One region of the Streptomyces sp. WZ-12 genome, then DNA from elsewhere that is predicted to be linked to it. Evidence: riboswitches for the same ligand, from Rfam matches in the RefSeq annotation. Region 1 holds a riboswitch; the other holds the start of a gene.
The links. Region 1 has a riboswitch for cobalamin ahead of PV796_RS03245 (CbtB domain-containing protein). Riboswitches for the same ligand answer to the same signal wherever they lie in the genome.

Region 1 (20,836 bases):
GGCCTCGGCGGCGCCCAGTTCGGCCAGCGCCATCCACGCCGAGATGGTCATGCAGGTGGCCAGGGACGCCTCCAGCAGTTCATGGGGGCGCATGCCGGTGGTGCCGCCGACACCCGCCTTGAGCGTGTCGGCCAGGCCCTCGTTGTCACCCGCGCGGAACCTGACCTGCCAGGGCGTCGGTAGCGCCGCCGCCTCGATCACCGTTCTGCCTCCCTGCCGGAAACCGCTGCGGAACGACTCAAGTCACCCGGGCCCGGCCCAAGTTGGCTCACGTCAGCTCAGGGGAGCGTAGCGAGTGGCTTGAGGCGCGAGAAGGGGTATCCGGATGGTGGGATGGGTGATGGTTCGGGCCGCGCGGCGGGGCGGGCCGTTCGTCGAACGCGACGGGGCGCGGGGCAGGTTGTCGGCCTGCTCCGCGCCCCGTTCCACAGCAGCCGCGCGGGGTCCCTCAACCCCTGCGGCGAACCCGGGCCCCTCAGCCCCGGTCGTCGGTGGGCAGTTCCCGCTGGACGAGGTGGCGGGGGTAGGCGTCCGTCGTGAAGAAGGCGGGCAACTCGGCGGTCAGGGCGGTGCGTTGGAAGAGTTCCCGGACCTCTTCGCAGGACGCCCAGGGGTACTCGGCGCCGAGGGAGGCGATCTCCTCGTCGAGCATGTGCAGCACCGTCTCCCGGTCGACGACGCGGTGTCGCAGCCACTGCCAGACCTGGGCGCGGGCGATCTCGGCGGTCGCGGCGTCCTCCATCAGGCCGTTGAGGGCGACGGCGCCGCTGCCGCGGAGCCAGGCATCGAAGTAGCGCACCGCGACGGCGATGTTGGTGCGCAGCCCCTCCGGGGTGGGCGGGCCGCTGATCCGGCGCACCGAGAGCAGGTCCCGCGCGCTGACCTCCACGTCGTCGCGGGTCCGCTCGATCTGGTGCGGCCGGTCCCCGAGGACTCCGTCGAAGACCTCGCGGCAGACGGGCACGAGGCCGGGGTGGGCGACCCAGGAGCCGTCGAAGCCGTCCTCGGCCTCGCGCTCCTTGTCCAGTCGGACCTTGGCGAGCGCGGCCTGGTGGGCGTCCGGGTCCTTGCTCGGCACCTGTGCGGCCATGCCGCCGATGGCGTGGGCGCCGCGCCGGTGGCAGGTCTGGACGAGCCGTTCGGTGTATGCCCGCATGAAGGGGGCGGTCATGGTCACCTTGGCGCGGTCCGGCAGTTGGAAGTCGGTGCGGTGGCCGAAGGTCTTGATCATGCTGAACAGGTAGTCCCAGCGGCCCGCGTTCAACCCGGAGCTGTGCGCGCGCAGTTCGTGGAGGATCTCCTCCATCTCGAACGCGGCGGTGATCGTCTCGATGAGGACGGTGGCGCGGATGGTGCCTCGGGGGATGCCGAGCAGGTCCTGGGCGGTGACGAAGATGTCGTTCCAGAGCCGGGCCTCGTAGCGGTTCTCCAGCTTCGGCAGGTAGAAGTACGGGCCGTGGCCGGCGTCGATCTGGCGCTGGCCGCAGTGGAAGAGGTAGAGGCCGAAGTCGACGAGGGCCGCGGGGACCGGGGCACCGTCGAACTGAAGGTGCTCCTCGTCGAGGTGCCAGCCGCGCGGGCGGACGACGATGGTGGCGAGCCGATCGGGGGCGCCGAGCCGGTATTCCTTGCCGTCGGGGCTGGTGAAGTCGATCCGGCGGTCGAGGGCGTCGCGCAGGTTCAGCTGCCCGTTGATGACGTTGTCCCAGGTGGGGGCGGTGGCGTCCTCGAAGTCCGCCATCCACACGCGGGCGCCGGAGTTGAGGGCGTTGATGGCCATGCGGCGGTCCGGCGGTCCGGTGATCTCCACCCGGCGGTCGGTCAGGCCGGGGGCGGGCGGGGCCACCCGCCAGGTCGGGTCGGCGCGGACGGCGGTGGTGACGAGGGGGAAGTCGAGCGGGGAACCGGTGGCCAGGCGCAGGGCCTGCCGGCGGCGTTCCTTCATCAGGTCCCGCCGCCGCTCGGCGAACGCCGCCGTCAGCCGGCCTACGAAATCCAGTGCCTCGGGCGTGAGGACCTCGTCGTGGCGCGCCCCCGGGGCGGCGAGCACACGGACGGATCGGGGCGGTGCGCTGAGGGACATCGGGTTCTCCTGAGGGAGGGTGGGGAGCGGGGCGGACGGGGCAGGCGTCCGCCCCGCTCGGCCGAGGTGGACCAGAGGAGTCGGGGGCGGTCCTAGTGGAACTGCTCCTCCTCCGTGGAGCCGCTCAGGGCGGTGGTGGAGGAGGCGGGGTTGACGGCGGTGGAGACCAGGTCGAAGTAGCCGGTGCCGACCTCGCGCTGGTGCTTGACGGCGGTGAAGCCGTCGGCCTGGGCGGCGAACTCCTTCTCCTGGAGGTCGACGTAGGCGGTCATGCCGCGCTCGGCGTAGCCGTGGGCCAGGTCGAACATGCCGTGGTTGAGGGAGTGGAAGCCGGCGAGGGTGATGAACTGGAACTTGTAGCCCATCGCGCCCAGTTCGCGCTGGAACTTGGCGATCTGGTCGTCGTCCAGCGCGGCCTTCCAGTTGAAGGAGGGCGAGCAGTTGTAGGCGAGCATCTGGTCCGGGTAGCGGGCGTGGACGGCCTCGGCGAAGTCGCGGGCCTGCGCCAGGTCGGGGGTGCCGGTCTCGACCCAGATGAGGTCGGCGTAGGGGGCGTAGGCCAGGCCGCGGGCGATGACCGGGGCCATGCCGTTGCGGACCCGGTAGAAGCCCTCGGCGGTGCGCTCTCCGGTGACGAACTCGGCGTCGCGCTCGTCGACGTCGCTGGTCAGCAGGTTGGCGGCGAGGGCGTCGGTGCGGGCGACGATGAGGGTCGGCACGTCGGCGAGGTCGGCGGCCAGGCGGGCCGCGTTGAGGGTGCGGATGTGCTGGGAGGTGGGCACCAGGACCTTGCCGCCGAGGTGGCCGCACTTCTTCTCGGAGGCGAGCTGGTCCTCGTAGTGGATGCCGGCGGCGCCGGCCGCGATCATCGCCTTGGTGAGTTCGAAGGCGTTGAGCGGGCCGCCGAAGCCCGCCTCCGCGTCGGCGACGATCGGCGCGAGCCAGTCGGTGGTGTCGCCGGCGTCCTCGGCGGTGGCGATCTGGTCGGCGCGCAGCAGCGCGTTGTTGATCCGACGGACCACCTGCGGCACGGAGTTGGCCGGGTACAGGCTCTGGTCGGGGTAGGTGTGGCCGGCCTGGTTGGCGTCGGCGGCGACCTGCCAGCCGGAGAGGTAGATGGCCTGGAGTCCGGCCTTGACCTGCTGCACGGCCTGTCCGCCGGTCAGGGCGCCCAGCGCGTGGAGGTAGTCCCGCTCGTGCAGTTGGCGCCACAGGCGCTCCGCGCCGCGCCGGGCCAGGGTGTGTTCCTCGCGGACGCTGCCGGAGAGCCGGATCACGTCCTCGGCACTGTAGGTGCGCTCGATGCCCCGCCACCGGGGGTCGGTGGCCCAGCGCCGCGCCAGTTCCTCGGCCGCCTGCTTCCTCGCGTCTGCCATGACTGTCACCGTCTCCTCGGTCTGGATGGGATGCCAACGTCGCTGCCTTCGGGGGCAACTGGCGTGGCACTGTGTGTCGCCTTCTCGCTTTGCTGGGGTGCGGCCCGCCGTTCTGCCGGGTAGCGGAACTGAGCAATGTTGCCGGTATGGGGCACCGCCGTCATCGGGATCTCCGACGTCAGGGCGGTGTATCGGGCCCCGATTCCGGGCGGTGCCGGCCGGTGTCCGGCGGGCCGCACTCAGACTCTGACACTGACACTGAGTGCCAACAACCGTGGATGCTTGCCAACTTCTGCGAATCTTCCAGTGGCCGATTGCCAACGTTGCGACACGTCCATCGAGGGCCTGTTCGCCTACGCTGACCGGGACCTGGACAGCGGAGGAGACGCGGTGAGCAAGACGTACGCGGGGGCGCGCCTGCGGCGGCTGCGCGAGGAGCGCCGGATGAACCAGGCGGAACTGGCCCGCGTGTTGGGCATCTCGCGCAGCTATCTGAACCAGATGGAGCACGATTCGCGCCCGCTCACCGTCCCGGTGCTGTTGCGGCTGTCCGAAGCCTTCGGCGTCGACCCGACGTTCTTCTCCGAGCGCGACACCACCCGGCTGGTCGCGGACCTGCGCGAGGCGCTGGCCGGCGAGCTCGCCGAGGCCCGGGTCGCCACCGCCGATCTGACCGAACTCGCCGCGCGGATGCCGGCGATCGCCCATGTCCTGCTCGATCTCGGCCGCCGCAACCACCGCCTGGCCGAGCGGCTGGTCGGCGGCGAGGGTGGCCGCGGCAACGGTCAGGAGGCGCCGATCTCGCCGCACGAGGAGATCCGGGACTTCTTCTACCGCCGGCAGAACTACCTGGACGAGCCCGACCACGAGGCCGAGCGCCTGGCCGCGGAGATCGGCATCCGGCCCGGTGACGTGCTGCGGGTCCTGACCGCGCGGCTGGCCGACCGTCACGGCGTCCGCCTGTCCAACGACGCCGACGACCGGCTGCACCACTACGACGACGCGACCCGGACCCTGCACCTGTCGGCCCGCCTGCGGCCCGGCCAGCGCGCCTTCCGGATGGCCACCCAACTCGCCCTGCTGGAATACCGCGACGGGCTCGACGCCCAGGCCGCCGAGGACTTCCCGCCCGGCTCACCCGCGCACGCCCTGGCCCGCATCGGCATCGCCAACTACTTCGCCGCCGCCCTGGTCCTGCCGTACACCGGCTTCCACGCCGCGGCGGAGCAGGCGCGGTACGACATCGAGCGCCTCACCGACCGCTACGGCCTCGGCTACGAGACCGTCTGCCACCGCCTGAGCACCCTGCAACGCCCGCGCCTGCGCGGTGTGCCGTTCTCCTTCGTCCGCGTCGACCGCGCCGGCAACATGTCCAAGCGCCAGTCCGCGACCGGCTTCCACTTCTCCCGGGCCGGCGGCACCTGCCCGCTGTGGAACGTCTACGAGGCGTTCGCCGCGCCCGGCCGCATCCACGTCCAGATCGCCGAAATGCCGGACGGGCAGCGGTACTTGTGGACCGCCCGGGCGATCACCCGGCACCGCGGCGGCTGGGGCGAACCGGGCAAGACCTTCGCCGTCGGCCTCGGCTGCGAGATCCGGCACGCGCACCGCCTCGTCTACTCCGACGGCCTGGACCTCGACAGTGGCGCCACCGCCACCCCGATCGGCATGGGTTGCCGGGTCTGCGAACGCCTCGACTGCCCGCAACGCGCCGCACCACCCCTGGGCCGCCCGCTGCACATCGACGAGCACACCAGCACCTTCGTCCCGTACCCGGTGTCGGGAGACGGGGCGTGAGCGCGGGTGTCTGACCGGTAGCGCCCTGCGCAACCGCGCTTTCCGGCCATTCCCGATGAGCCCGGGCGGGGCGCACCCCGCGCTACGGCGAAGCTGGTGCCATGAGCACGGAACGACGGCACCTCCTCGTCATCGGCATCGGAGCCGGTGACCCGACTACCTGACCCTGGCCGCGGTGAAGGCCATGGCCCGCACGGACGTCTTCTTCCTCGTGGGCAAGGGGCCACAGAAGGCCCAACTGACCGATCTGCGCCAGCACATGGTGGCGGAGCACGCACGCGCTCCCTACCGGGTCGTGGCGGCGGACGACCCCTGGCGCGACCGCACCCGCGCGGACCGCCCCGGTTACACGGCCGCCGTCCATGACTGGCGCGGCCGCCGCGCGGACGTCTACGAGCGGCTGGTGACCGACGAGCTCACCCCCGGACGGACCGGCGCGTTCCTGGTGTGGGGCGATCCGGCCCTGTACGACAGCACGCTCGGCATCCTCGACGAGATCGAGGCGCGGGACACGGTGTCGTTCACGGTCGAGGTGGTCCCCGGCATCAGCAGCGTCTCCGCGTTGGCCGCCCGCCACCACATCACGGTGAACCAGGTCGGTCGCCCGGTGCACATCACCCCCGCCCGCAGGCTCGCGGAGCTCTCCCCCAACGACGACGGGGACGTCGTCGTCATGCTCGACGCCCACGAGTCGTTCCGCCGGTTCGAGACGGACGACGTCTGGATCTACTGGGGCGCCTCTCTCGGCACGCCCGATGAGCTCCTGGTCGCGGGCCCCGTGCGCAAGGTCGCGGACCGGATCAGGCGGCTGCGGAGTGCGGCACGGGCCCGGCACGGCTGGATCATGGACACCTATCTGCTGCGCCTGGTCGACGAGGACCGCGAGGAGTGACGGACGGGCGCGGGACGAGGTGAGGGCACGGAGACCGGACACTTATTGCACATGGCTTGCAATTACTATGGGTGAGCAATGAGTGGGTGTCGTGAGGGAGTGGCCATGCCGCAGGGCCGGATCGTGCTCGGTATCGAGTCGTCGTGCGATGAGACCGGGGCCGGGATCGTGTCGGACGGGCGGCTGCTCGCGCACGCGGTGGCGTCGAGCATGGCCGAGCACGCCCGGTTCGGCGGGGTGGTGCCGGAGATCGCCGCCCGCGCCCATCTGCACTCCTTCACGCCGGTGGTGCGGGAGGCCCTGGATCAGGCGGGGCTGCGGCTGAGCGACCTCGACGCCGTCGCCGTCACCACCGGCCCCGGCCTGTCGGGGGCCCTCCAGGTGGGGCTCGCGGGCGCGAAGAGCCTGGCGTACGCGGCCGGGGTGCCCCTCTACGGGGTCCATCACCTGGCGGGCCATGTCGCGGCCGACACCCTGGAGCACGGCCCGCTGCCCGATCCGTGCCTGGTCCTGATCGTTTCCGGTGGCCACACCTCGCTGTTGCTGGTGCGGGACCTCGTCCGCGATCCGATCCTGCACCTGGGCGACACCATCGACGACGCCGCCGGCGAGTGCTTCGACAAGGCGGCCCGGATCTTCGGTCTGCCCTACCCCGGGGGCCCGGCGATCGACCGGGCGGCCCGGGACGGAAACCCCTGCGCCGTCGCCTTCCCCCGCCCGCTGACGAGCGGGAAGGGCGACCCGTACGCGTTCTCGTTCTCCGGCCTGAAGACGGCCGCGGCGCGCTGGGCCGAGTCGTACCGACTCCGCGGCGCGGAGCTCCCGTTGGCCGACGGCGCCGCCTCGCTCCAGGAGGCGGTCGCGGACGTGTTGACCCGTAAGGCGCTGGCCGCCTGCCGGGAGTACGAGGTGGGGACGCTGGTCGTGGTGGGCGGGGTGGCCGCCAACTCCCGGGTCCGGGCGCTCGCGGAGGAGCGGTGCGCGGCGGCGGGGGTGGAACTGCGGGTGCCGCCGCTGACGTTGTGCACCGACAACGGCGCGATGATCGCCGCGGTCGGCGACCTGCTGGTGCGCGCGGGCGCCGCCCCGGCCCAACTGAGCGTGTCCATCGACCCGTCCGCGCCGTTGGAGTACGCCGCGCTGCATCCCGCCCTCGTTCCCGCCTGAGTCGATTCGGAGCACACCGTGCGCACCGCCGAGATCCGTTCCCGTTTCCTCACGTTCTTCGCCGACCGCGGGCACACCGTGGTGCCCAGCGCCCCGCTGCCCACACCGGACCCCACCCTGCTGTTCGTCAACGCCGGCATGGTCCCGTTCAAGCCCTATCTGACCGGCGAGCAGGAGCCGCCGTGGCCGCGGGCGACCAGCGTGCAGAAGTGCGTGCGCACGCTCGACATCGAGGAGGTCGGGAAGACCACCCGGCACGGCTCGTTCTTCCAGATGAACGGGAACTTCTCCTTCGGGGACTACTTCAAGGAGCAGGCCATCGCCTTCGCCTGGGAGCTGTCCACCTCCCCGGTCGCGGACGGGGGTTACGGCCTGGACCCGGAGAAGATCTGGGTGACCGTCCACCACTCCGACGACGAGGCGCGCGGCCTGTGGCGCACGCTCGCGGGGCTGCCCGACGAGCGGATCGTGGCCCGGGGCGACGAGGACAACTTCTGGTCGATGGGCGTGCCCGGCCCGTGCGGTCCGTGTTCGGAGCTGTACTACGACCGGGGTCCGGCGCTCGGCCGCGCGGGCGGCCCGGCGGTCGACGAGGACCGCTACATGGAGTTCTGGAACCTGGTGTTCATGCAGGACGAACGCGGCGAGGGCGCCGGCAAGTCCGGCTACCCGATCCTCGGCCGGCTGCCCCGCCCCAACATCGACACCGGCATGGGCCTGGAGCGGATGGCCACCCTCCTCCAGGGCAAGGACAACCTCTACGAGATCGACGAGACCCGGCCCGTCCTCGACCGCGCCGCGGAACTCGCCGGGGTCCGCTACGGCGCGGCGCACCAGACGGACGTCCGGCTGCGGGTGGTCGCCGACCACGTCCGCACCGCGTTGATGCTGCTCGCCGACGGCACCGCGCCCGGCAACGAGGGCCGCGGCTACGTCCTGCGCCGCATCCTCCGCCGAGCCGTCCGCTCGATGCGCCAACTCGGCTACCAGGACCCGGCCCTGCCCGAACTGCTGGCGGTGGCGCGGGACTGCATGGCCCCCAGCTATCCGGAGGTCGCGGACGCCTATGCGCGGATCTCCGACCAGGCGTGCGGGGAGGAGGACGCCTTCCGCGCCACGTTGCGGCAGGGCACCGCCGTCCTGGACACCGCCGTCGCCCGGGTACGGGAGGAGGGCGGGCGCACCCTGCCGGGCGGGCAGGCGTTCCTGCTGCACGACACCTACGGGTTCCCCATCGACCTCACCCTGGAGATGGCGGCCGAACAGGGCGTCGAGGTCGACCGCGAGGGCTTCACCACCCTGATGAACGAGCAGCGCGAGCGGGCCCGCGCCGACGCCCGGGCCCGCAAGTCCGGTGGCACGGCTGACACTTCGGCGCTCCGCTCGCTGCTGGACGCGCACGGTCCCACCGACTGGCGGGCGTGGGAATCCCTGACCGCCGAGGCCCGGGTCCTGGGCGTGGTCGGCGCGGGCGGCCCGGTCCCGGTCGCCCGCGAGGGCGAGATCGTCACCGTCGTCCTGGACCGCTCCCCCTTCTACGCCGAGTCCGGCGGCCAGGACAGCGACGCCGGCCGCCTCTCCGGCGCCTCCGCCGAGGCCGAGGTCCTCGACGTGCAGCGGCCGCTGGCGGGGCTGATCGCCCATCAAATCCGGGTCACCGCAGGCGAGTTGGCCGTCGGCGACGAGGTGGTCGCCGCGGTCGATCCCGAGTGGCGGCTGGGCGCCCGACAGGCCCACTCCGGCACCCACGTCCTGCATGCGGCACTGCGCGAGATCCTCGGCCCGACGGCCCTGCAGTCCGGCTCCTACAACCGGCCCGGCTATCTGCGCCTGGACTTCCCCTGGCGCGGCGCCCTCTCCCCCACCGTCCGCAGCGAGATCGAGGAGGCCGCCAACCGGGCGCTGCGCAGGGACCTGCCGGTGGGCGTGCGGTGGATGACGCTGCCCGAGGCCAAGGAGATCGGCGCGCTCGCCCTGTTCGACGAGACGTACGGGGAGCAGGTGCGGGTGGTCGAGATCGGCGGCGCCTGGTCGCGCGAACTGTGCGGCGGCACCCACGTCGAGCACGCCGCGCAGATCGGCACGGTCGCCCTGACCGGCGAGTCCTCGGTCGGCGCCGGCATGCGGCGGCTGGAGGCGGCGGTGGGCATCGAGGGCTTCGACTACCTGGCCCGCGAACGCGATCTGGTCTCCCGGATCGCCGAGCAACTGGGGTCACCGCGCGCGGAGTTGCCGGAGAAGATCGGCGGCCTGCTGGACCGGTTGAAGGCCGCCGACCGCGAGAACGCCCGGCTGAAGGCCGTGGCCACCGCGGCGCGGGCCGCGGAGCTGGCCGCCACCGGCGTGGACGCCAACGGCACCCTGGTCGTCACCGCCACCGCGGCGGGCCCGGCCGCCGATGCGCGCGCCCTGGCCCTGGCCGTCCGCGACCGGCTCCCGACGGACCGCCCCGGCCTGGCGGCGGTAGCCGGCGACGACGGCGCCCTCGTACTCGCCCTCAACGGCGCCGCCACGGCCGCCGGGTTGAACGCGTCCACTCTCGTCAAGCGGGTGTTGGACGGCCGTGGTGGCGGCTCCAAGGAGGTCGCGCAGGGCGGCGGGGTGCCCGTCGAGCGGCTGCGCCACCTCCTGGCGGAGCTGCCGCGGATCGTCGGGCGGGGGTGAGCGGCGGCGGGTGACAGTGCCGGACTGGCCAGGAGTTACCCGCCCGCCAGCCGGCCGGTAGCCCTGCGCGAGAGGAAGATCACGTCGGGTTACCCGCATCTTGGCCATGCACCTGCCACGCGGTATCGTCGGCGCGATTGTTGACGACGGCATGCGGAAGCCGGTGGGAATCCGGCACGGTCGCGCCACTGTGAGCGGGACGGTCCAACGCGTTGGGCGTCCCGTGAGTCAGACCCGCAGCCGTCGACCTGTGCACCACCGAGATGGGACGCGAACTCCCAGAGGAGGCCCTGCCATGGCGCAGTCCGTCGCCCAGCCGACCGCCGGTTCCCCCGCGGTACCCACCAAACTGCCGCTCAAGGCGATAGCCCCCTGGGCGATCTTCTTCGGCATCCTGATGCTCGTCCTGCTCTACTTCGTCGGCGCCGAGCAGGGCGCCACCTCCGTCTTCAACGGCACGGACATCCACGAGTGGGTGCACGACGGCCGCCACCTGCTCGGCTTCCCCTGCCACTGACACGAGGGACGCCGCACGCCCATGAACTCCACAACGGTCCGAAACCTCCTCGTCCGTGGCATGCTCGCCGGCCTCGCAGCCGGCGTGCTCGCGCTGCTCGTCGCCTATCTCCTCGGTGAGCCCAACGTCGACAGCGCGATCCGGTTCGAGGCCGCCCACTCCCACGAGCACGAGATGGCAGTCGTCTCCCGCTCCCTCCAGTCCACCGCCGGCCTCGCCACGGGCGTACTGGTCTACGGGGTCGCCTTCGGCGGCATCGCCGCCCTCGCCTTCTCCTTCGCGCTCGGCCGCGTCGGCCGCTTCGGCCCCCGGGCGACCGCGCTGCTGCTGTCCGGCTGCGCACTGCTCGCCGTGTACGTGGTGCCGTTCCTGAAGTACCCGGCCAATCCGCCGTCCGTCGGCGAACCCGACACCATCGGCAAACGCACCGCCCTGTACTTCCTGATGATGCTGCTCGGCGTGTTGCTGGCGCTCGCGGCCAGCATCCTGGGCAGGCGCCTGGCACCGAGGTTGGGTACCTGGTACGCGACCGTCGTCGCGGTGGTGGCCTTCGCCGTCGTGATCGGGGTGGCCTACGCCGTCCTGCCGGCCGTCAACGAGGTGCCGACGGACTTCCCGGCCACCCTGCTGTGGCGGTTCCGGCTCTCCGCACTGGCCATCCAGGCCGTGCTGTGGGGTGGATTCGGCCTCCTCTTCGGCGAGTTGGCCGAGCGGCTGCTGCATCCGCGGGCCGAGGCCGTCACCGCCGGCCGAGCGGTCCCCGTGGAGAACTAACGCCCGCGCCAAGAGAACTGACGCCCGTACCGCAGACGCCCCAGAGGGCCCCGGAATTTCCGTGGGCCCTCTCGGGCGTGTGCGGTACGGGGACGGACCGGCCGGGACGCTCAGCGCTCCGCCGCGGTGTCCGGCGGGCGCGGAGGTGATGACGGGGACGATGACGCGGGCAGGGCCTGGCCGAGCCGCAGGTTCCAGCGGCCGGCCCGACCGCTGAGTTCCGTGGCCGTCAACGGGGGCACGTCCAGCCGCCAGAAGGCCGGCCCGGGCAGGCCGAGGACGTGTACGACCGCCGCCCGCACCACCTCCGGCTCGACGACGGCGAGCGTCCGGCCGGCCGCGGGCAGCGCGTCCAGCCAGCGCGCGACGCGTCCGCACAGCTCCCGCACCGACTCGCCACCGTGCGGCGCGCACGCCGGGTCGGCGAGCCAACGGCCCACGGCCTCCGGTTCGGCGGCCCCCACCTCGTCGAGGGTCCGGCCCGTCCAACGCCCCACGTTGAGACCGCTCAACTCGGCCGCGTCCGTACCGTCGAGACCGAGCGCGGCGGCCGTCTGGTGACAGCGCGCGCTCGGGGAGGTGCGCACCCGGGCGGCCCGGGGCAGCGATCCGGCGGCCGAACGGGCCCTGGCGGCCGCACTGTCGTCGATCGCGTCACCGTCCTCGCCGTCGCCAAAACGGGCCTGCCGCAGTGACCGGCTCATCGCGGGCGTGATGAGGGTGACGCGACTGCTCACGGGGCTGCCTCCGGCTGGGTTGCGGTATGCGGGGTGTGGTGTGCGGTACGGGGTTTCGTGGCTGCGGCGGGCGTCGTGGGGCCGCTCGACTGCCGGGCTCAGCGCGGCGGTTGAGGGGCGGGTCCGCTGGTCTCGCGGACCACCAGCCGCGGTTCCACCACCGCCTCGCGCGGCGCCGACTCCGGCCCCACCAGCCGCTGCACGGCGCAGCGCACCGCGTGCCCGGCCAGCCGTCGGGCGTCCTGGCGGACGGTGGTGAGGCCGACCGGCATCAGGTGGGAGAGGTGACTGTCGTCGTAGCCGACGATCGAGATGTCCCGCGGGACCGCGAGACCCGCCCGCGTCAGCGCCATCAACAAGCCCATGGCGCAACGGTCGTTGCCGGCGAGGACGGCGGTCGGCAGCGGCCGTCCGTCGTCGCGCTCGTTCAGCAGCAGCCGACCGGCCTCGACGCCCGAACGCTCGGTGTGCTCACCGGGGATGATCCGGAGTTCGGCCGCCAGCCCGTGGTGGCCCATCGCGTCCCGGTAGGAGCTTTTGCGTTCGGACGCGCCGGGGCCACGGCCGCCGTCGATGTGCACGATCCGCCGGTGCCCCAACGCCACCAGGTGGTCCATGGCCTGGCGCACGCCGCTCTCCTCGGCGCTGCGCACGACGTCGACGCGCGCGTGGGGCGTCCGGTGGCCGATCGAGACGGTGGCGGTGTGCCCTCCGACTCCGCCGAGGTAGGTGGGTTCGGCATCCGGACCGAGCAGGATCAGGCCCTCGCAACGGTGGCCGAGCAGGGCCTCGACGGCCTTGGCCTGGCTCCGCTCCTCGGTGGCGGCGGACAGCAGCACGTCGTAGCCCAGCCGCTCGGCCTCCGGGTAGATGCCCTCGATGAGGTCGGTGTGGAAGGTCTGGTGCACGGTGAACATCACGCCGAGCGTGCGGCTGCTCCCGCGCGCCAGCAACCGGGCGGCGCTGTCGGGCCGGTAGCCGATCTCGTCGGCGACCCGCAGCACCCGCCGGCGGGTCTCCTCGCTCGCTCCCGGCTGGTCGCGGAAGACGATCGACACGAGCGCCCGTGACACCCCCGCCCGCTGCGCGACGTCCGCCATCGTGGGCCGCCGCCCGCCCGATCCGTCCACCTGTGCACCCCCCTTCGACGACGCCCACCCTACGGGCCGTCACGAGACCTCCCGTCAACGAGCCGTCGGCGCAGGCCGACAAGCCAGCGCACGCCAACAAGGCAGGCGGTCGACATGCCACTTGGTCAGGTGTCGCCGCCACAGTCGACGCCTGGCCAACGGGGTCGGCCCGGGCATCGGGGTGGCTCGGCCCGCCCCCTGCGCCGGTGTGCCCGCGGTGGGTGTCACCCGCCCAACAGCAGCCGCTCCAGCGCCGCCCGGGCCCGGGCGTCGGACTCGGCGCGGGCGGCGATGGCCTCGGCCAGCTCCCGCACCCACTCGTCCAGCGCCACCGGGCGCCGGGAGAGGATCACCCCCCGCACCTCCCGGCACACCTCGCCGCTCGGGCGGCCGCCGGTGAGATTCAGCACCAGACGCTGCTCGCCCAGCGCGACGTCCAGGCACACCACCTTGCCTTCCCGGCCGGCCAGTCGGTCGGCCATGCCGCGCTTGCGCTCGATCGCCACCGAACCTGGCGGCAGCGCGTCCGCCAGCGTCCCGGTGAGCACCTGGGCGTACACCTCCAGATCGGCGGCGTCCCGGCGCAGTGCGGCGGCGAGCAGCTCGACCGAGGCGGGTTCGCCGCCGGGCTCGGGCGGCACGGGGAGGTGGGAGGACATCGACAGCGGCCTTTCGTTTCGGTCTGGGTCCAACGGATCGCGTGCTGCGGCCTGTCCGACGGGTCAGGGGCGGACCGGACCTACCCGTCCAGGCTCAGCACCATCGTCGGGCGTTCGATGACGTGGTCGTCGCGCAGCGGCCGCACGGCCGTGCCGATGGCGAAGAACTCGGTGGTGTGCCCGCCCCAGCGGTGGTTGTGGGAGTTGAGCTGCACCCCCACGATGCCCTCGGCGTGCAGTTCCTCCGCCTCCCGCTGCATCCGCTCCATCGCCAACTCCCGGGCGTCGTAGAGCGCTTGGGTGAACGGCTCGATCTCCACGTTCTTGCCGATGTTGGAGAACATCGAACCGATCTTCTGGTGGGCGATGTGGTACACGCAGGTGCCCATCACCATGCCCAGTGGGGCGTATCCGGCCCGGACCAGGGTCCAGAAGTCCTGTCCGCTCAGGTCCGAGGTGAACGGCTGCCCCTTGGCGTTGCGCCAGCTCCCGTTGCCGCCGGGCGCGGGCGCGTCCGCCTTGACCGCGGTGCCGATCGCGATGAACTCGGCGATGTCGTTGCCGAACTCCCGCGCCTCGACGGAGAGCCGCACGCCCACGATGCCGTCGGCGCCGAGCTGTGCCGCCTCGGCCTCCATCCGGGTCATGGCCAACTCCCGGGCGTGATACATGGCCTGGCTCAACGTGGTGAGCTCCTGGTTCTTTCCCCAACGGCCGAGCTGGATGCCCACGTGGTAGATCGAACTGCCCAGGACCAGGCCGAGCGGTCGGAACCCCGCCTCCCGCACGAGCAGGAACTCGTTGACCGTCAGGTCACTGGTGAAGAGCGAGCCCCCCGGCCGGCCGGGCTGGAGTTCGGCCAGCCGCCGCATCGCATCGGCCGGTACGCCCTGGGCGGTCGGGTCGGTGGCGGTCATCAGCGGTCCCCCTCGGGAAAGTGTCTGGTGGTGAGGTGATGATGGGCGGTTGGTGTGGAGCGAAGGGTGCCGGGTGACTGGTCACGGCGGCGGACGGGGGCGGCCCTTGCGTTGGCGGGCAGCTCGTCACGCGGATCGCCGTCACGTGGAACGCGCACGGCGCCGGTCGGGATCCAGTGGCATCACGGTCAGGGTGCGCGGCTGCGCCTCCCGGCGCACGGTGAAGGCGGCCACCGAGGTGCCTATCAGGGTGGCCTCGGCGACGTGGTCCTTCTGGTCGGAGTCCTTGTTGCGCCGGCGCGCCCGGACGCAGTCCTCGTGCCAGACCCGCAGTCGGTTGTCGCCCAGCACCACGCCGTCCGCTCCGGCGTGCCATGCCTGCTCGCCGATCCGTTGGCGGGCGTCATGACGGGTCAGCGCGACCAACTGGCTCCAGCCGGTGACCTCCTGATTGCCGGCCGCGAACCAGTTCTGCCGCCGGGTGGTCCAGTCGTCGTGCCGGGAGCCGATGGCGAGCCCCACCAGGAGGTCGACCGGCACCCACCCCGCGTCGATCAGCTTGGCGAACCCCTGGCCGTCCAGGTGCGTGGTGAAGGGGCGCTTCGGCCGCACGTCCCCCTGTGCCCGGACGGCGGTGCCGATCACCTGGAATTCGAAGCAGTGGGGCGCCGAGGGGAACGGGGCCATCGTCAGGTCCGCGGCCACCACACCGTCCCCGCCCAACGCCGTGCACTCCGCCGTCATCCGCGCGAGCGCCGCATGGCGCGCCGCCATCAGCACGTCGACCAGCGCCTTGGAGGCGGCGCCCTGCCCCGATACGGCGACCGGCGCCGGCCCGGAACCGCGCCCGGACCACCCCGCTGACCCGTAGCCGCAGTCGTAGTAGCGCCAGTTGGTCCCGCCGCCCGCCACGCGGTACACGGCCGAGCCCAGCACCTGCCCGACCGGCTCGAAGCCCACCGATCTGAGCGCGGCGAACTCACCCGTCGACAGCGCCGAGGACCACGTCCCGCTGCGCCGCGCCTCGGCCGTACGCGCCGCAGCCACCGGTGGCAACCCACCGCCGGCAGACCACTCCCCGCTCATGGACACCCCCTCCAACTCCCCGGGAACGAGCCCTAGGAGAGCGAGTCTAGAGCGAGGGTCCGACAACGGAGGGTGCGGGGAGGGAGGAACGCACGGACGGGGAGCGTCAGTTGCCAGGCAACCCGGTGCGGTACCAGGCAGTGCGGTATCAACCCGGCGCGGTGCCGGCTCGGCCGTGGCAGGGCTCAGGCGCGCGGCCCATGCGTTGCCTGGCGTCCGCGAAGGACGGTTACGGCACGGTATCCACGTCAAACACCTGCACCCAATCGCCCGTGCGATGCCCAATTATTCGAACTAGCAAAAGCGTCCGATGAGACGACCGGCGCACCCGCGACCAGTCCCGCAGAACGCGCCCTTCGAAGCGCTTTGCACGAACGGCCGAGCGAGACAAGTGCCGGCCCGAAACAACGGGTTCGCGCCCGCGCGTGGCGCAAAGACCACGGGCGGCGTTCGAGCGCGGGGGCATTTTCGAGTTGCACACCCGCCGCGTTTTCGATGAACCCCCAACGAAATCCGCACGTTTCGCCTCGCCCACCCTTGAAGATATCGCCCCCTTAACCGGATCCCGCGAGTTCGCCTCCGGCAGTCCGGGGCCAACGAAACCATTACGCTCCGGTGAATTCTGCGACCCCTTCGGGGCGCCACGGGAGGCATCGACCGAGCCGAGGCGCCCCCGACAGAGGAGCGGAAGGAAATCCGACTCTTCGGTCAACTGTCGGATTGGATAGGGGTTTTCGGCCGCTCGGCCGGAACATGCGCGCGGGCGGGGAAGTTAACGAGAGAGGAGGGCCGACATCGGGCCGGCGGCCAGCACCGCCCCGCCTTCAACGGGGCATTGACCTGGGACGGAGGCCACGATAGGCGCACGGAAGGGCGGCCTCCCGCTCCCGGCGGTGGCGCGGCACGTCACCGTGCCGCACGCGTCCGGGAGTTGAAGGCCGCGTTCACTTCCGCCCTATAAAGAACCCAAGGGAGGGAGAGTTGTCGAGCGATGCCCGGCCCCGCGCCGGGGGCTTCAGCCGTCCCGCTCCGTCGCACAAGAATGCGAGGGAATGGTCCGATGCAGGGCCGGGTACGATCTCTTTTCCGGCAATCAGCCAGAGGCCACTACCGCGACTACTGGGCCTTCTTGAAGCCGATGGTCGTGGCGTCCTTCTTCGTGTGGATCGTGCCGTCGGTGTCCTTGTTGAACTGGCCGACCTTGGCGGCAGCCGGCGGCATGTAACGCTCGGGAAGCTGCTTCTTGGACATGACTTTCTCCTATCCATCTCGGTGGATTCCGAAGTGGCGCCGATTCATGTAAGCGGGTTCCCACCAGAGTGTCTACTCACGTATAGCAACTCAAGCCAATACAAGACGCTTTCTTACCTGCGGTAAGAGTCACCGCGGGTCGCGACCGCCTTCGTTCGGAGGGATGGCGGGGCGCGGCAGAACGCGCGGCTCAATATCTCCCTGTACGCAGCACGGACTTGGCATATAGGGGTGGCGTAGGGGGTGCGCCGCCGGCGCCAAGTCGCCCGGCCTGAAGGGCATCGGAGCGAGCGCCGGTCGATCCGTTCCGTCACGCCAGTCATGGCGTGATCTCAACTGTGTGCAGTTGCGCGATCTCCGTCAGTGATGGACGGTGCTCCGGCGGCCGCGCCGGCGGCGCGGAAGTCGCCCTGATACCTGGTGGTGAGGCATTGCAATCCCCCAACGACAACAACCTCGTGGTCTTCCCGGACTCCCCGGGCGGAGCCTGGGCCCATCGCCAAGTCGAGTCCGCGGCACCGCAGATGGTGACCCATGCTTCCGGGCGACCGTGGTTGGCCGGCTCGTGGGACCCGGCGGACCTGGTGGTGGCGGACGCGGGCCCAGCGCGCGTTGCGGTGTTCGGCACGGTCTCCGTCACGTCGGAGCGCCTGTCCACGCTCATCTCCCAGGTGCGCACCCTGCCGGACCTGGACCGACTGGCCCGTCAACTGCCCGGCAGCGCACACCTGCTGGCGTCGGTCGACGGCCAGGTGCGGTTCCAGGGGACCGTCACCGGGTCCCGTTGCGTGTTCACCGCCTGTCTGGACGAGGTGCCGATCGCCGGTGACCGGGCCGACGTGTTGGCCGGGATCATCGGCGCGGAGCCGGACGAGGAGCTGCTCGCGGCGAGCGTGACCTCCGGCATGTTCTTCGCACCGTTGAGCGAACGCAGTTGGTGGCGCGGCGTGGAACAGGTGCCGGCGGACTCCTATCTCGTGCTGCCCGGCAACGGCTCGACGCGCACGGTGCGTTGGTGGCAGCCGCCGGAGCCGCACCTGTCCCTGACCGAGGGCGTCGATCAGGTGCGCGAGCGACTGCGGGAGGCGGTGGCCCTGCGGCAGCCCCGACAGGGCAGGCTGTCGGCGGACCTGTCGGGCGGCATGGACTCCACGTCGCTGTGCTTCCTGGCCGCCGAGCACCGCCCCGACCTGTTGACCTTCCGGTGGACCGGCGGCAGCGCGATCAACGACGACCCGTTCTACGCGGAGCGGGCCGCGCGCTCCCTGGAGCACGCCGAGCACCTGACCATGCCGGAGAGCAGCGCGCCGCCGGTGTTCTCCCCGCCGTACTGGACTTCCGACACGGAGGCGCCGCGGGCCACCACCCGGGGGATGAACGCCGTCCGCACCGGTATCCGACTGTTGGTCGAGCACGGTGCCACATGGCATCTGGCCGGGCACGGCGCCGACGAGTTGTTCACCGGCAGCGCCGCCTATCTGCACACGCTGTTGCGGCGCAGCCCGGTGACCGCCTGGCGTCAACTGCGCGCCCACCGGGCGCTGTCCCGCTGGCCGTTGGGGGCCAGCCTGTCCGAGCTGTTGCGCGGGGAGGACCTCGGCACGTGGTGGCGGCGGTGTGCCGATCAGCTCGCGCGCCCCGCGCCGGACAGTCCGGTCCCGGCCCTGGGGTGGGGGGCGCGGCTGCCGGCGACGCCATGGGCCACCGGGGACGCGGTGCGGACCACGCAGCGGCTCTTCCACGGCGTGGCGGCGGGGATCGCCCCCCTGGCCCCGGACCGCGGGCAGCACGAGGCGCTCACCGCGCTGCGCAGCGCCGGGCCCGTGTTGCGGTTGCTGTGCCGCGAGTACGCGGTCGAGGGGTTGCGCCTGGAACTGCCGTACCTGGATGACCGGGTGGTGGAGGCGGTGCTGTCGATCCAGCCCCACGAGCGCTACACCCCCTGGCGGTACAAGCCGGTGTTGGCCGAGGCGATGCGGGGTCTGGTGCCCGATGTGGTCCTCGACCGGTCCACCAAGGGGTACTGCGAGGAGTCCGTCGACCGCGCCATGCAGGACCACGTGCCGGACCTGTTGGAGCTGTTCGCGGACTCGCAGTTGGCGCGCCGCGGGCTGATCGACGTGGCGAAGTTCCGGACCACCTTGGGCACGCCGCCGCGCAGCTCCGATGTCTGGTCCGCACAGTTGGAAGCGACGCTGGGCGCCGAGCTGTGGTTGCGGGAGATCGCGGCCCGCTCCGGTGGCCGGTCGTCGGCGACCGCCGGCCTCGCCCACAGCGGCGCCACCCCTCGTCCCCGTGTGTCCGATCCCGAGGAGACCCTGTGACCAGCCCCCCGTGCGCGCTGCCGCCGCGCGTCCAACTGCCCCTGCATCGGCGGGTGTTGCCGCTGGCCGCGGTGGCCCTCGCCCGGCCGCTGGCCGCGCTGCCGCCCCGCTATCTGCGCGTCGTGCTCCAGGGCTTGCGCGTCGGTGCCCGTCCGAGCAGTGCCGCGCAGGCTTCCGCGGCCCGCGCCGCGGTGGTCGCGGTGAGCCTGCGCTGCGCGGTCCACAACTGTCTCCAACGGTCCATCGCCGCGGCCGTGTTGTGCCGCGTCAAGGGGACGTGGCCCACCTGGCAGACCGGCGTGCGCACCACGCCGTTCGCCGCCCACGCCTGGATCGAGGCGGACGGCCAGGTGATCGACGAACCGTACCCCGACGGCTACTACCGGCCGCTGCTCACCGTCGCCCCCACGATTCCCAAGCACGCGGCCCGCTAGGGCCATCTCACGGAGGAACGTCGCCCCATGAAGCTCAGCCTGACCAGCCACACGCTCGCCACCGACACCGACGACGGCGCGGTGCTGATGAGCCAGCGCACCGGACACTACTGGCAGCTCAACCAGACCGGCGCCTATGCGCTCCAACGCCTGCTCGACGGCCGCACCACCGACCAGGTGGCCGAGGAGTTCGCGGAACGGTTCGGCATCGGGTTGGACCAGGCACGCGAGGACCTGACGGCGATGACCGACCAACTCCGGTCGTCCGGACTGGTGGAGGCGTCCTGAGCCCGGTCGGTCCGGAGAGGGAGCGGTGCGCTCGATGCTTCGACAACTGTGGACGTTGACCCGGGGGCAGCGCCGTTCGTTGAGCGCCGCCCTGCTCCTCACCCTGGTCGCGGCCGCGGTCGGCGTCGCCCAACCACTGGCCGCCAAGGGGGTGGTTGACGCCCTCACCGCGCACCGGCCGCTGTTCCTGCCGGTGGCGTGCCTGGTCCTGCTGTTGCTGTGCCAGGCACTGATCGGTTCCGGCGCCGCCTTCCTGTTGGAACGGGCCGGCGAGCGGTTCGTGTTGGACACCCGCACCAGGCTGTTCGAGCGCCTGTTGCGGATTCGGATGGACGCCTTCGACCGGCTGCGCGTGGGCGACCTCATGGCGCGCGCCTCCACGGACGTGGTCGTCCTGCGGGAGGCGCTGACGCACGTCTCCGTCCAACTCGCCACCAACCTCTGCATCGCGCTGGGCAGTGTCGGCGCGATGTTCGTGATCGATCCGGTACTGATGTTGCTCATCCTGAGCGTGCTGCTCGTCGGCAGCATCGTGATCAAGGTGCTGTCGACGCGGATCGGTCGGGTGTCGATGCGGCTCCAGACCGCCGTCGGGGCGATCTCGGCGGGGTTGGAACGCGCCCTGTCGGGCCTGCGCACGGTCCGTGCCAACCGCGCCGAACGGCGCGAGATCGACCACCTGACCGGGCTGGCCCAACACGCCTACGAGGAGGCGCTGCACAGCGCCAGGCTCACCGCGA
Region 2 (10,452 bases), 8.0 Mb from region 1:
GGCGCGCAATCTCGGTGCGGTGGCGGCCGGTTTCCGAGCCGCGGGCGTCAGCTCCCTGATCGTCTCCGGCGTCGTCGACCCCGCCGGTGGGGTGCGCCCGGAGGACGTTCCGCAGACCGCGGTGACGGTGTGTCGGTTGCGTGCCGAACGGGAGGTGCTCCGGCTGCGGTTCCTTGGTCGCGGCGGTCCCGCCGGGTTGGTCGATGCCGTGCTGCGGGAGGCCGATGCGCTGGACGCGAGCGACTTCGCGGATGTCCGTGTGGACACCGGCGGTTTGCGGGTGGGCGAGGTGACGCGGTTGGTCGGCGAGCGGCTGGGTGGGTGGCCCGCGCCGGTCGCCGGTCGGTCGGTCGCCGCGGAGGCGCGCCCGGCCCCGCCACTGGCGACCGTCGGCCGTCCTCCCGTCCTGTGGCTGTGCGGGGCGACCGGCGTCGGCAAGTCGACGGTCGGTTTCGAGGTCTACCGGAGGGTGCTGCGCGCCGGAGTGGTCGCGGCCTACCTCGATCTCGATCAGCTCGGCTTCCGCCACCCGGTGCCGGACGACGATCCGGGGAATCACCGGCTCAAGGCCCACAACGTGGCTGCGGTGTGGGGAACTTATCGGGCGGCCGGGGCGCAGTGCCTGATCATGTCCGGACCGGTTGAGGACGAGGCTGCGGCCGCGGTGTACGCGGACGCCCTGGGGAACGCGGAGTTGGCGATCTGCCGCCTGCACGCCGGACCGGAGGAATTGACGCGTCGCGTGATGTCCCGTGCGGACGGCGGGAGTTGGGATCAGCCGGGTGACCCGCTGCGGGGGCGGTCCGAGGCCGAACTGCTGCGGGTGGCCGACCGCGCGGTGGCGTCGGCCGCCACACTGGACGCTACTGGGGTCGGCGGAGTACGCGTCGCCACCGACGGGCGCACCGCGGCGGAGGTGGCCGAGGCCGTCCTCGCCGATGCCGATCTCCTGAGCGGGGTGCTCAATTCGTGAGTGCCGGCGCCCTGCGTGAGTATTCGTCAACTAGCCGGCAATATAGGGGACTTCGGCCACGGCGAAGCCCCGGAGCTGGCAAGGTGACCCCATGGCCATGTCTTCCTCTCCCTCTTCCTCTTCTTCCTCCTCCTCGCCCCTCACCTACGAGCGGGTCGCGGACGTCCTCCAGCTCGCCGGCATGATCACTCACGACGAGGCGCAGGCAGCCCGCAAGGAAATCGGTGCCGACGGGGTGGAATTGACGCCCTATGACGTCGCCCTCACGCTCTCGATGTTCGGGGTGGCGGTGTCGATCCATGCCGACGACATCGATTTCCTGGAGGAGTCCTACGCCTCGCTGTTGGAGCGGGCGGCCGAGGCCACCGGTGGCGCGGTCACCGTCTCTCAGGTGCGTCTGCGCGAGGGGGAGCCCGTGGAGGGGTTCGGTTATCCCGATTTCAACGGGCGGGATGACGTCCTGGAGTTCGAGCGGAACGGTGAGCTGTTTTCCTTCTCTGCCGAGCACTTCTCCGAGGACTACTTCGACACGGCGGCCGCAGTGGAGGCAGTTGCCGCGTGTTCCCCCGACGATGATCCGCGCGCCTTCCATCTGGTGGATTTCGAACGGGAGCCGCACGGCATCTACGACACCGTGCTGGCGCTCGTCTCCCCCGAGCAGGCGCGGGTGTTGGAGGAGGAGTTGGGACTGGAGATACCGGGGTCACGATGAGGCTTCATATTCGCCTTCTGTGGCCTTAGTTGAGGCGGTACGGGGCGCTCCTGGTGGCCTGGATCGCGTAGTCGACGACGTCCGCCGGGTTCTGGCCCGAGCGCTGGTAGACCTCGCGGAGTCGCTGGGCGCCGTTGCCTTGGGTGCGCAGCCATCCGGTGGCCTGCTCGACGAAGGGGAGGTCGCCGGAGTCCAGCAGGGCCGGCCGTATGTGGGCTATCAGCGCGTCGACGGCCTGCCAGGCGGGGACGAGGTTGCCGGTCGCGGCGTCCGGCAGGTCTCCGGTCATTCCGTAGCGGGCCGCGCGCCAGCAGGAGGCGCGGAGCACCTCGCTACGGATCGGTGGTTCGGTGGGCGTGCGGTTCGCCGGGTGCAGGGCGGTCTGGACCAGGCCGCGGCAGAGGGCGGTGAGCAGCAGCTCCTCGTCCACGGTGAGGGAGACGTCGGCGACCCGTAGCTCCACGGTCGGCCATCTGACCGAGGGGCGGATGTACCAGTAGAGCATGCCCTCGTCCAAGCCGGCGGAGGAGCGCACCAGTTGGTCGACGGTGCCGTGGTAAGTGGCGGCGTCGGGGAGGTGCGGGGGTGGTCCCGCGGTCGGCCATCTGGACCAGACCACGGTTCGCCAGCTCGCGTAGCCGGTGTCGGTGCCGTTGTGCACCGGGGAGTTGGCGAACAGGGCGAGCAGGGCGGGGAGCCACGGTCTCATGAGGTTGCAGACGTGCAGGGCCTCGTTGAGACCGTCGACGCCGATGTGGATGTGGGCGCCGCCGACGCAGGAGGTGTGGGCGAGCGAGCCGTAGATCTCCTGTATGTAGGCGTACCGGTCTTTGGGGGTGAAGAGGGGCGGGCTTTCGACCGGTGGCATGCCGACGGCGATGAGTCGGCAGCCGTTCTCCTCGGCGGCCTGGGCGAATCGGTGGCGTCCACAGACCAGTTGGCTTCTCAGTTCTTCCAGGTCGTGGCAGACGCCGGTGACGAGTTCCAGTTGTGCGGCGTGCATTTCGGGCTCGGCGTGCGGGATGGCGGACGACAGCGCCGCATGGACCTCCGGGCCTTTGGGCGCCAGTCGCCTGCTGTGCGGGTCGACGAGGAGGAACTCCTCTTCCACGCCGACGGTGGGTACGGGCCAGGAGCGGTCGGCCGCTTCGGCGGGCATGGATGCCGGCCTCATGAGCGGGGGCCGGTTTCCTGGGCGGGGCGGCCGGGCCCGTCGCCGGTCGGCTGTGCGGGTGCGTCAGGGGACGGCACAGCGGAGGCACTCAGGGAACTGAGAAGCATGATCAAGATCGTATATCCCGATGCCGCCGTCGCGGTGCCCGGATAAGTAGCCAACAATTTGGGGTAGTTAGTGGGACTTCAGGGGAGGGGGTGACGCGAGTGCGTGGGGCGGTGGTGCAGGGTTGAGTGGGAAATGCCCGCAGCACAATCGGGCCGCCTGCCGGGATCCGGGCGTGCTGCGCGGTGATCGGGGCGGGCGGCCCGACGGGGAGTCCGTGCGGGTCAGCGGTGGGTGAAGCGGGGTGGGCGCTTGTCGATGAAGGCGGTCATGCCCTCCTTTTGGTCTGCGGTGGCGAAGACCGCGTGGAAGATTCGGCGTTCGAAGTGGACGCCTTCGGCGAGGGTGGTTTCGAAGGACCGATTGACCGCTTCTTTGGCCATCATTGCGACCGGAAGTGACATGCCCGAAATGGTTTCGGCGACCGCAAGTGCCTCGGTGCGCAATTGGTCGGCGGGCACCACGCGGGAGACGAGGCCGGAGCGTTCGGCCTCCGCGGCGTCCATGGTGCGGCCCGTCAGGCACATCTCCATCGCCTTGGCCTTGCCGATGGCGCGGGTCAGCCGTTGCGAGCCGCCGATGCCGGGCAGTACGCCCAGTTTGATCTCCGGTTGGCCGAAGACGGCGGTGTCTGCGGCGAGCAACACGTCGCAGAGCATGGCCAGTTCACATCCGCCGCCCAGGGCGTAGCCGGCGACGGCGGCGACGGTCGGCGTGCGGAGCCGGCCAAGCCGGTCCCAGGCGCCGAACCAGTCACTCAGGTACATGTCCAGGTAGCCCTGCGGCCGCATCTCCTTGATGTCGGCGCCGGCCGCGAACGCCTTGGCGGAGCCGGTGAGGACGATGCAGCCGCAGTCCGGGTCCCGGTCGAGGGCTTCGGTGGCGGCGACGACCTCGTGCATGAGCTGGAGGTTCAGGGCATTGCGGGCCTCGGGCCGGTTGAGGGTGATCAGGGCGGTGCGGCCGGTGCGTTCGACCAGGATCGTCTCGTAGCTGTCGGTCGGTGGCGTGGTGGTCATGCCGGTCCTCCGTCGCGCTGTTCCCTGATGTCCCGGACGATGCCGGAGAAGTCGGCCTCGACGCCGGCCTCTTGGGCGTAGGCGGCATACAACTGGGCCGCGTGCTGGCCGAGTTCGGCGCGGACGCCAGTGGCCTTGGCCGCGTTGGCGGCCAGGCCGAGGTCCTTGGCCATGAGCGGTGCGGCGAAGCCGGGGCGGTAGTCGTGGTTGGCGGGGCTGGTGGGCACCGGGCCGGGGACGGGGCAGTTGGTGGTCAGGGCCCAGCACTGGCCGGAGGAGGTGGCGGCCACGTCGTAGAGCGCCTGGTGGGAGAGGCCGAGGCGCTCGCCGAGCACGAACGCCTCGCTGACCGCGATCATCGAGATGCCCAGGATCATGTTGTTGCAGATCTTCGCCGCCTGGCCGGCGCTCGGGCCGCCGCAGTGGACGGTCTTGCGGCCCAACACGTCCAGGAACGGCGCGACATGGGCGACGTCGTCCGGCTCGCCGCCCACCATGAAGGTGAGGGTGCCGGCCTCGGCGCCGACGACGCCGCCGGAGACCGGTGCGTCGAGCATCCGCATCCCGGCCGCGGTGGCCTTGTCATGGGCGGCGCGGGCGTCGGCGACGTCGATGGTGGAGCAGTCGACGAAGAGCGTTCCGGGGCGGGCGGCGGCGAGGATGTCGTCGTAGAGGGCGAGTACGTGGCGGCCAGCGGGCAGCATGGTGAAGACCAGGTCGGCGTCGGCGACGGCCTCCGTCGCGGACGCGGCGGGCGTCACGCCGGCGGTGGCGGCCGCGTCCAGGCAGGTGGCCACCTTGTCGTAGCCGCGCACGCGGTGGCCGGCCGCGGCGAGGTTGGCGGCCATCGGCGCGCCCATGTTGCCCAGTCCGATGAAGGCGAGGGTCACGGTCACCAGGGGACCTCCTGTGTCGGGCCGGGTTGGGTGAGTCCCAGCTCGTCGGCGCCCAGGGGGGCGAAGAAGCGCGCGATGTGCGCGTCGGTGACGTCGGCGAGGGCGGGCGGGGACCAGCGCGGGTTGCGGTCCTTGTCGACGATCTGGGCGCGGATGCCCTCGACCAGGTCGGGGGCGGTGAGGGAGGCGCAGGAGACGCGGTATTCCTGGTCGAGTACCGCTTCGAGGGATCCCAGGTGCCGGGCCCGGCGGAGCGCGGTGAGGGTGACCTTGAGGGAGGTGGGTGACTTGGTGAGCAGCGTCTCGGCCGCTTCCTTGGCCGCCGGGTCGCCGTGGGAGGAGAGCCGGTCGATGATCTCCTCGACGGTGTCGGCGGTGTAGCAGGCGTCGATCCACGGCCGTTGGTCGGCGAGTTGGCCGGACGGGGCCGGGCGGACGTGGCGCTCCAGGACCGCGTGGACGGGGCGCTCGGCGAGGTCGTCGCCGAGTGCCGGGAGGGCCTCGGAAGGAACGTAGTGGTCGGCGAGTCCGCACAAGAGGGCGTCGGCCGCACCGATCTGAGCGCCCGTCAGCGCGAGGTGGAGGCCGAGCGATCCGGGTGCGAGGGCGAGGAGGTAGGTGCCGCCGACGTCGGGGATGAAGCCGATGCCGGTCTCGGGCATGGCGATCCGGGAGCGTTCGGTGACGATGCGGACGCTGCCGTGGGCGGAGACGCCGACGCCGCCGCCCATGACGATGCCGTCCATGAGGGCGACATAGGGCTTGCGGTAGCGGGCGATGCGGGCGTTGAGCCGGTACTCGTCGGCCCAGAAGGCGGCGGATGCGGTGCCGTCGCCGTCGCGTGCGTCGTCGTGGACGGCGCGGATGTCGCCGCCCGCGCACAGGCCCCGCTCCCCCGCGCCGGTCAGTACGACGGTCTCGATGCTGGGGTCGTTCTCCCAGGCGGTGAGGGCCCCGTCGATGCGGCGGACCATGGGGTGGGTGAGGGCGTTGAGGGCACGGGGGCGGTTGAGGGTCAGATAGCCGGCCCGGCCGCGGGTCTCCAGCAGGACGGGCTGGTCGTCGGCGCCGGTCACTGGAACGCCTCCGTCAGGCCGCGGGCCACGATGACGCGCATGATCTCGTTGGTTCCTTCCAGGATCTGGTGGACGCGCAGGTCGCGCACGATCTTCTCGATGCCGTATTCGGCCAGGTATCCGTAGCCGCCGTGGAGTTGCAGGGCGCGGTCGGCGACGGAGTAGCCGGTGTCGGTGGCGAAGCGCTTGGCCATCGCGCAGAGTTGGGGTGCCTGGGGGTCGCCCCGGTCGAGTGCCTGGGCGGCCTGGTGGACCAGGGCCCGGGCGGCGGCGAGTTCGGTGGCCATGTCGGCGAGGCGGAAGCGCAGTGCCTGGGCGTCCAGCAGGCGGGTGCCGAACGCCTCGCGGTCGGCGAGGTGGGCCAGGCTGCGGTCCAGCGCGCTGCGGGCGCCGCCGAGGGAGCAGGCGGCGATGCCGAGGCGGCCGCCGTTGAGGGCGTTCATGGCGATCCGGAAGCCCTGGCCCTCGCCGCCGAGCAGCCGGTCGGCGGGGATGCGGACGCCGTCGAGGATGACTTGGCGGGTGGGTTGGGCGTTCCAGCCCATCTTGCGCTCGTTGGCGCCGAAGGAGACGCCGGCGTCGTCCTTGTCGACGAGGAAGGCGGAGATGCCGCGCGGGCCTTCGTCGCCGGTGCGGGCCATGACGACGTAGAGCTGGGCGGCGCCGGCACCGGAGATGAACTGCTTGACGCCGGTCAGGACGTAGTCGTCGCCGTCGCGGACGGCGCGGGTGCGCAGGGCCGCGGCGTCGGAGCCGGCGCCCGGTTCGGTCAGGCAGTAGCTGGCGAGGTCGTCCATCGCGCACAGCCGGGGCAGCCAGCGTTCGCGCTGGTCGGGGCTGCCGTAGTGGTCGATCATCCAGCCGACCATGTTGTGGATGGAGAGGTAGCCGGCGATGGCGGGGCAGCCGGAGGCGAGGGTTTCGAAGATCAGGACGCCGTCGGCGCGGGCGAGGCCGCTGCCGCCGGACTCCTCGCGCACGTAGACGCCGCCGAGTCCCAGGCCGGCGGCCTTGCGGAGCACGTCGAGGGGGAAGTGCTTGTCGCGGTCCCAGTCCAGGGCGTGCGGGGTGAGGTGGTCCTGGGTGAAGTCCAAGGTGGTTTCGACCAGGGCCAGTTGGTCCTCGGTGAGGTAGGTCGTGGTCACCGTGCTCACCTCATGACCGGGATCGTGAAGCTGGCGCCCTCCCTGACGCCGGCGGGCCAGCGGGAGGTGACGGTCTTGGTGCGGGTGTAGAAGCGGATGGCGTCCGGGCCGTGTTGGTTGAGGTCGCCGAAGCCCGAGCGCTTCCAGCCGCCGAAGGTGTAGTAGGAGACCGGGACCGGGATGGGGACGTTGACGCCGACCATGCCGGTGTTGACGCGTCGGGTGAAGTCGCGGGCGGTGTCGCCGTCGCGGGTGAAGAGGGCGACACCGTTGCCGTAGGGGTGTTCGCTGGGCAGGCGCAGCGCCTCTTCGTAGTCGGCGGCGCGCACGACGGACAGGACGGGGCCGAAGATCTCCTCCTGGTAGATCCGCATGTCCGGGGTGACGCGGTCGAAGAGCGAGGGGCCGGCGAAGAAGCCGCCCTCGTGGCCGGGGAGGGTGAAGTCCCGCCCGTCGACGACGAGTTCGGCGCCCTCTTCGACGCCGAGGTCGACGTAGGAGCGCACCCGGTCGACGGCGTCCCGGCCGACCAGCGGCCCGAAGTCGGCGTCCGGGTCGTCGCTGCGGCCGACGCGGAGTTGGGCGATGCGTTCCGTCAGTCGTGCGACCAGGGCGTCGGCAGTGTCCGCGCCGACGGGTACGGCGACCGAGACGGCCATGCAGCGTTCGCCGGCGGAGCCGTAGCCGGCGCCGATGAGGGCGTCCACGGCCTGGTCGAGGTCGGCGTCGGGCATGACGATCAGGTGGTTCTTGGCGCCGCCGAAGCACTGGGCGCGCTTGCCGTGGGCGGCGGCGGTGGCGTAGACGTGGGCGGCGATCGGGGTGGAGCCGACGAAGCCGAGCGCCCCGACGCGGGGGTCGGTCAGCAGGGTGTCGACGGTTTCCTTGCCGCCGTTGACGACGTTGAGCACACCGGGCGGCAGGCCCGCTTCCAGGAACAGTTCGGCGATCCGGTGCGGGACCGAGGGGGCGCGCTCGGAGGGCTTGAGGATGAAGGCGTTTCCGCAGGCCAGGGCGGGGGCGGCCTGCCAAAGGGGGATCATCGCGGGGAAGTTGAAGGGGGTGATCCCGGCGGCCACGCCGATCGGCGAGCGCAGCGAGTGCACGTCGATGCCGGTGCCGGCGTTGTCGCTGAACTCGCCCTTGAGCAGGTGCGGGATGCCGGCTGCGAACTCCACGACGTCCAGGCCGCGTTGGAGGTCGCCGTGGGCGTCGGGGATGGTCTTGCCGTGCTCGGAGGAGAGCAGGCGGGCCAGGGAGTCCTTGTCGCGCTCGGCGAGTTGGAGGAAGCGCAGGAGGACCCGGGCCCGGCGTTGGGGGTTCCACTCGCCCCAGGCGCGTTGGGCCTCGGTCGCGTCGGCGATGACGGCCTCGGTCTCGCCGCGGGTGGCCAGCGGGACGCGTGCCTGGACCTCGCCGGTGTTGGGGTCGTAGACGTCGCCGTGGGCGCCCGAGGTTCCCGGGGTGGGCTTGCCGCCGATGAAGTGGGTGAGTTCGCGGGCGGGTTGGGGAGTGTGTGCACGGACCATGGTTGCCTGCTCTCGTCAGGTGGGATCCGGGGATGGCGCGCCGGGCCGCGCCGCGCGCGGTGGCGGGCGGGCCGTGGGGACGCGGGATCGCGCAAGGCGGAAGGACCGCTCAGGCGGCGGGGGCCGCGGAGGCGGTCCTCCCCGCCCGTCCGGGCGGTTGACCAGGCTCGCGGGTACGCACCGGTGCCATGCGTGTCTGCTCCATCCTCGTGGACAACACGGAACGCCCCACGGCCGGTATCCTGACTTCCGGATCGGCGCGCGCCGCCCGCCTTCCCGACCTCTTACACGTCAGTGGCGTACTGCTCGACGGCGTGCTCCCCGGTAACAGTGGCGGGACCGTGCCGGATTCGCACCGGCTTCCCTGCACCGTGGGCCTCGCTCTCGAATATATAGTTGGACGTCCTAGTAAATCTACCCCTGACCGCACACCGGCCCCCTGCCTGGCCGCGGGCAGGGGGCCGGGGCGGGCGCCCGTCAGGGCAGCACGACGATGTTCGGCTTGCCCTTCACCGGGTGCATGCTGACCTCCGTCCGCACGCCGTAGACCTCGGCGATCAACTCCTCGGTCAGTACGGCCTCCGGGGCGCCGTCGGCGAGCAGTCGGCCCTGGTCGAGGACGCAGACGCGGTCGCAGAAGGCCGCGGCGAGGTTGAGGTCGTGGACCGCAATGACGGCCGTGACGCCGAGCGCCCGGACCAGTCGCAGGGCGTCGAGTTGGTGGCGCAGGTCCAGGTGGTTGGTCGGCTCGTCGAGCACCATGACCGACGGTTGTTGGGCCAATGCCCGGGCGATCAGCACCCGTTGCTTCTCGCCGCCGGAGAGCCGGTCGAAGCGCCGGTCGGCCAGTTCGGCCACGCCCAGCGATGCCAGCGCGGAGCCGACGGCCTCGGTGTCGTTCCGGCCGTCCGCCTGGAACGCCCGGCGGTAGGGGGCGCGCCCCATCGCCACCACGTCCCGGGCGGTCAGGCCGAAGTCGGCGGGCATCTCCTGGAGCACCGCGGCGAGCGTGCGGGCGACTTGGCGGGCCGGCAGGTGTCGGATGTCCGTGCCGTCGAGCAGGACGCGGCCGGAGCTCGGCCGCAGGGCCCGGTAACAGGTGCGCAGCAGGGTGGACTTGCCGGCCCCGTTCGGACCGACCAGCCCGACCACTTCGCCCGGTCCGGCCCGTAGCGAGACGGCGTCGACCAGGGTGCGACCGGCCACCTCGACGGTCACCGACTCGATGCGCAGTTCGCTCACGCCAGCCCCTTTCGGTACATCAGCCACAGGAAGGTGGGACCGCCGGCCAGGGCGGTGACGATGCCGACGGGGATCTCCTCGGGGCTGATCACCGTGCGGGCGAGCAGGTCCGCACCGATCAGGAAGACCGCTCCGAGCAGCGCGGCGACGGGCAGGGCGCGGCGGTGGTTGGCGCCGACCAACAGCCGGGTGATGTGCGGCATCATCAGGCCGACGAAGCCGATCGCTCCGCTGACCGCCACCATGACCCCGGTCAGCAGGGCGCACAGGACGAAGAGCAGGGCCCGGAAGCGCCCGACGTCCAGCCCCAGTGCGGCGGCGGCCTCGTCACCGGCCAGCAGCACGTTCAGGTGCCTGGCGGTGCCCAACAGGGCGACGGTGCCGAGCAGTACGGCGGCGGCCGGCAGCCACAGGGCGTCCCAGCCGGTGCCGCCCAGTCCGCCGAGCATCCACTGGAGCGCCGACTGGGCCTTCTGCGCCTGGTCGGAGGTGACGATCAGGAAGCTGGCGACGGCCGACAGGACCTGTCCGGTGGCGACCCCGGCGAGGATCAGTCGGACCGTGGTCATCCGACCGCCGGC

Region 2: it holds a riboswitch for cobalamin, as region 1 does, so the genes downstream of both, PV796_RS38940 (CoA-acylating methylmalonate-semialdehyde dehydrogenase) here and PV796_RS03245 (CbtB domain-containing protein) in region 1, are expected to answer to the same signal.

What each region holds. Positions count from the first base shown of each region.
Region 1 is NZ_CP118574.1:825,967-846,802, forward strand. Features, by position in the region: gene PV796_RS03210 (OsmC family protein) at 1-201, opposite strand, end outside; gene aceB (malate synthase A) at 476-2,083, opposite strand; gene aceA (isocitrate lyase) at 2,176-3,459, opposite strand; gene PV796_RS03225 (short-chain fatty acyl-CoA regulator family protein) at 3,850-5,256, shown strand; partial or broken gene cobF (precorrin-6A synthase (deacetylating)) at 5,358-6,148, shown strand; gene tsaD (tRNA (adenosine(37)-N6)-threonylcarbamoyltransferase complex transferase subunit TsaD) at 6,254-7,315, shown strand; gene alaS (alanine--tRNA ligase) at 7,334-9,979, shown strand; cobalamin riboswitch at 10,083-10,238, shown strand; gene PV796_RS03245 (CbtB domain-containing protein) at 10,275-10,496, shown strand; gene PV796_RS03250 (CbtA family protein) at 10,518-11,270, shown strand; gene PV796_RS03255 (histidine phosphatase family protein) at 11,381-12,007, opposite strand; gene PV796_RS03260 (LacI family DNA-binding transcriptional regulator) at 12,106-13,107, opposite strand; gene PV796_RS03265 (hypothetical protein) at 13,362-13,796, opposite strand; gene PV796_RS03270 (heavy metal-binding domain-containing protein) at 13,877-14,713, opposite strand; gene PV796_RS03275 (heavy metal-binding domain-containing protein) at 14,855-15,799, opposite strand; gene PV796_RS03280 (hypothetical protein) at 16,916-17,050, opposite strand; gene PV796_RS03285 (asparagine synthase-related protein) at 17,482-19,374, shown strand; gene PV796_RS03290 (lasso peptide biosynthesis B2 protein) at 19,371-19,808, shown strand; gene PV796_RS03295 (lasso peptide biosynthesis PqqD family chaperone) at 19,836-20,096, shown strand; gene PV796_RS03300 (ABC transporter ATP-binding protein) at 20,131-20,836, shown strand, end outside.
Region 2 is NZ_CP118574.1:8,861,304-8,871,755, reverse strand. Features, by position in the region: gene PV796_RS38975 (AAA family ATPase) at 1-973, shown strand, start outside; gene PV796_RS38970 (hypothetical protein) at 1,071-1,685, shown strand; gene PV796_RS38965 (carboxylate-amine ligase) at 1,711-2,844, opposite strand; gene PV796_RS38960 (enoyl-CoA hydratase) at 3,189-3,983, opposite strand; gene mmsB (3-hydroxyisobutyrate dehydrogenase) at 3,980-4,879, opposite strand; gene PV796_RS38950 (enoyl-CoA hydratase/isomerase family protein) at 4,876-5,955, opposite strand; gene PV796_RS38945 (acyl-CoA dehydrogenase family protein) at 5,952-7,100, opposite strand; gene PV796_RS38940 (CoA-acylating methylmalonate-semialdehyde dehydrogenase) at 7,106-8,629, opposite strand; cobalamin riboswitch at 8,845-9,018, opposite strand; gene PV796_RS38935 (ABC transporter ATP-binding protein) at 9,107-9,871, opposite strand; gene PV796_RS38930 (FecCD family ABC transporter permease) at 9,868-10,452, opposite strand, start outside.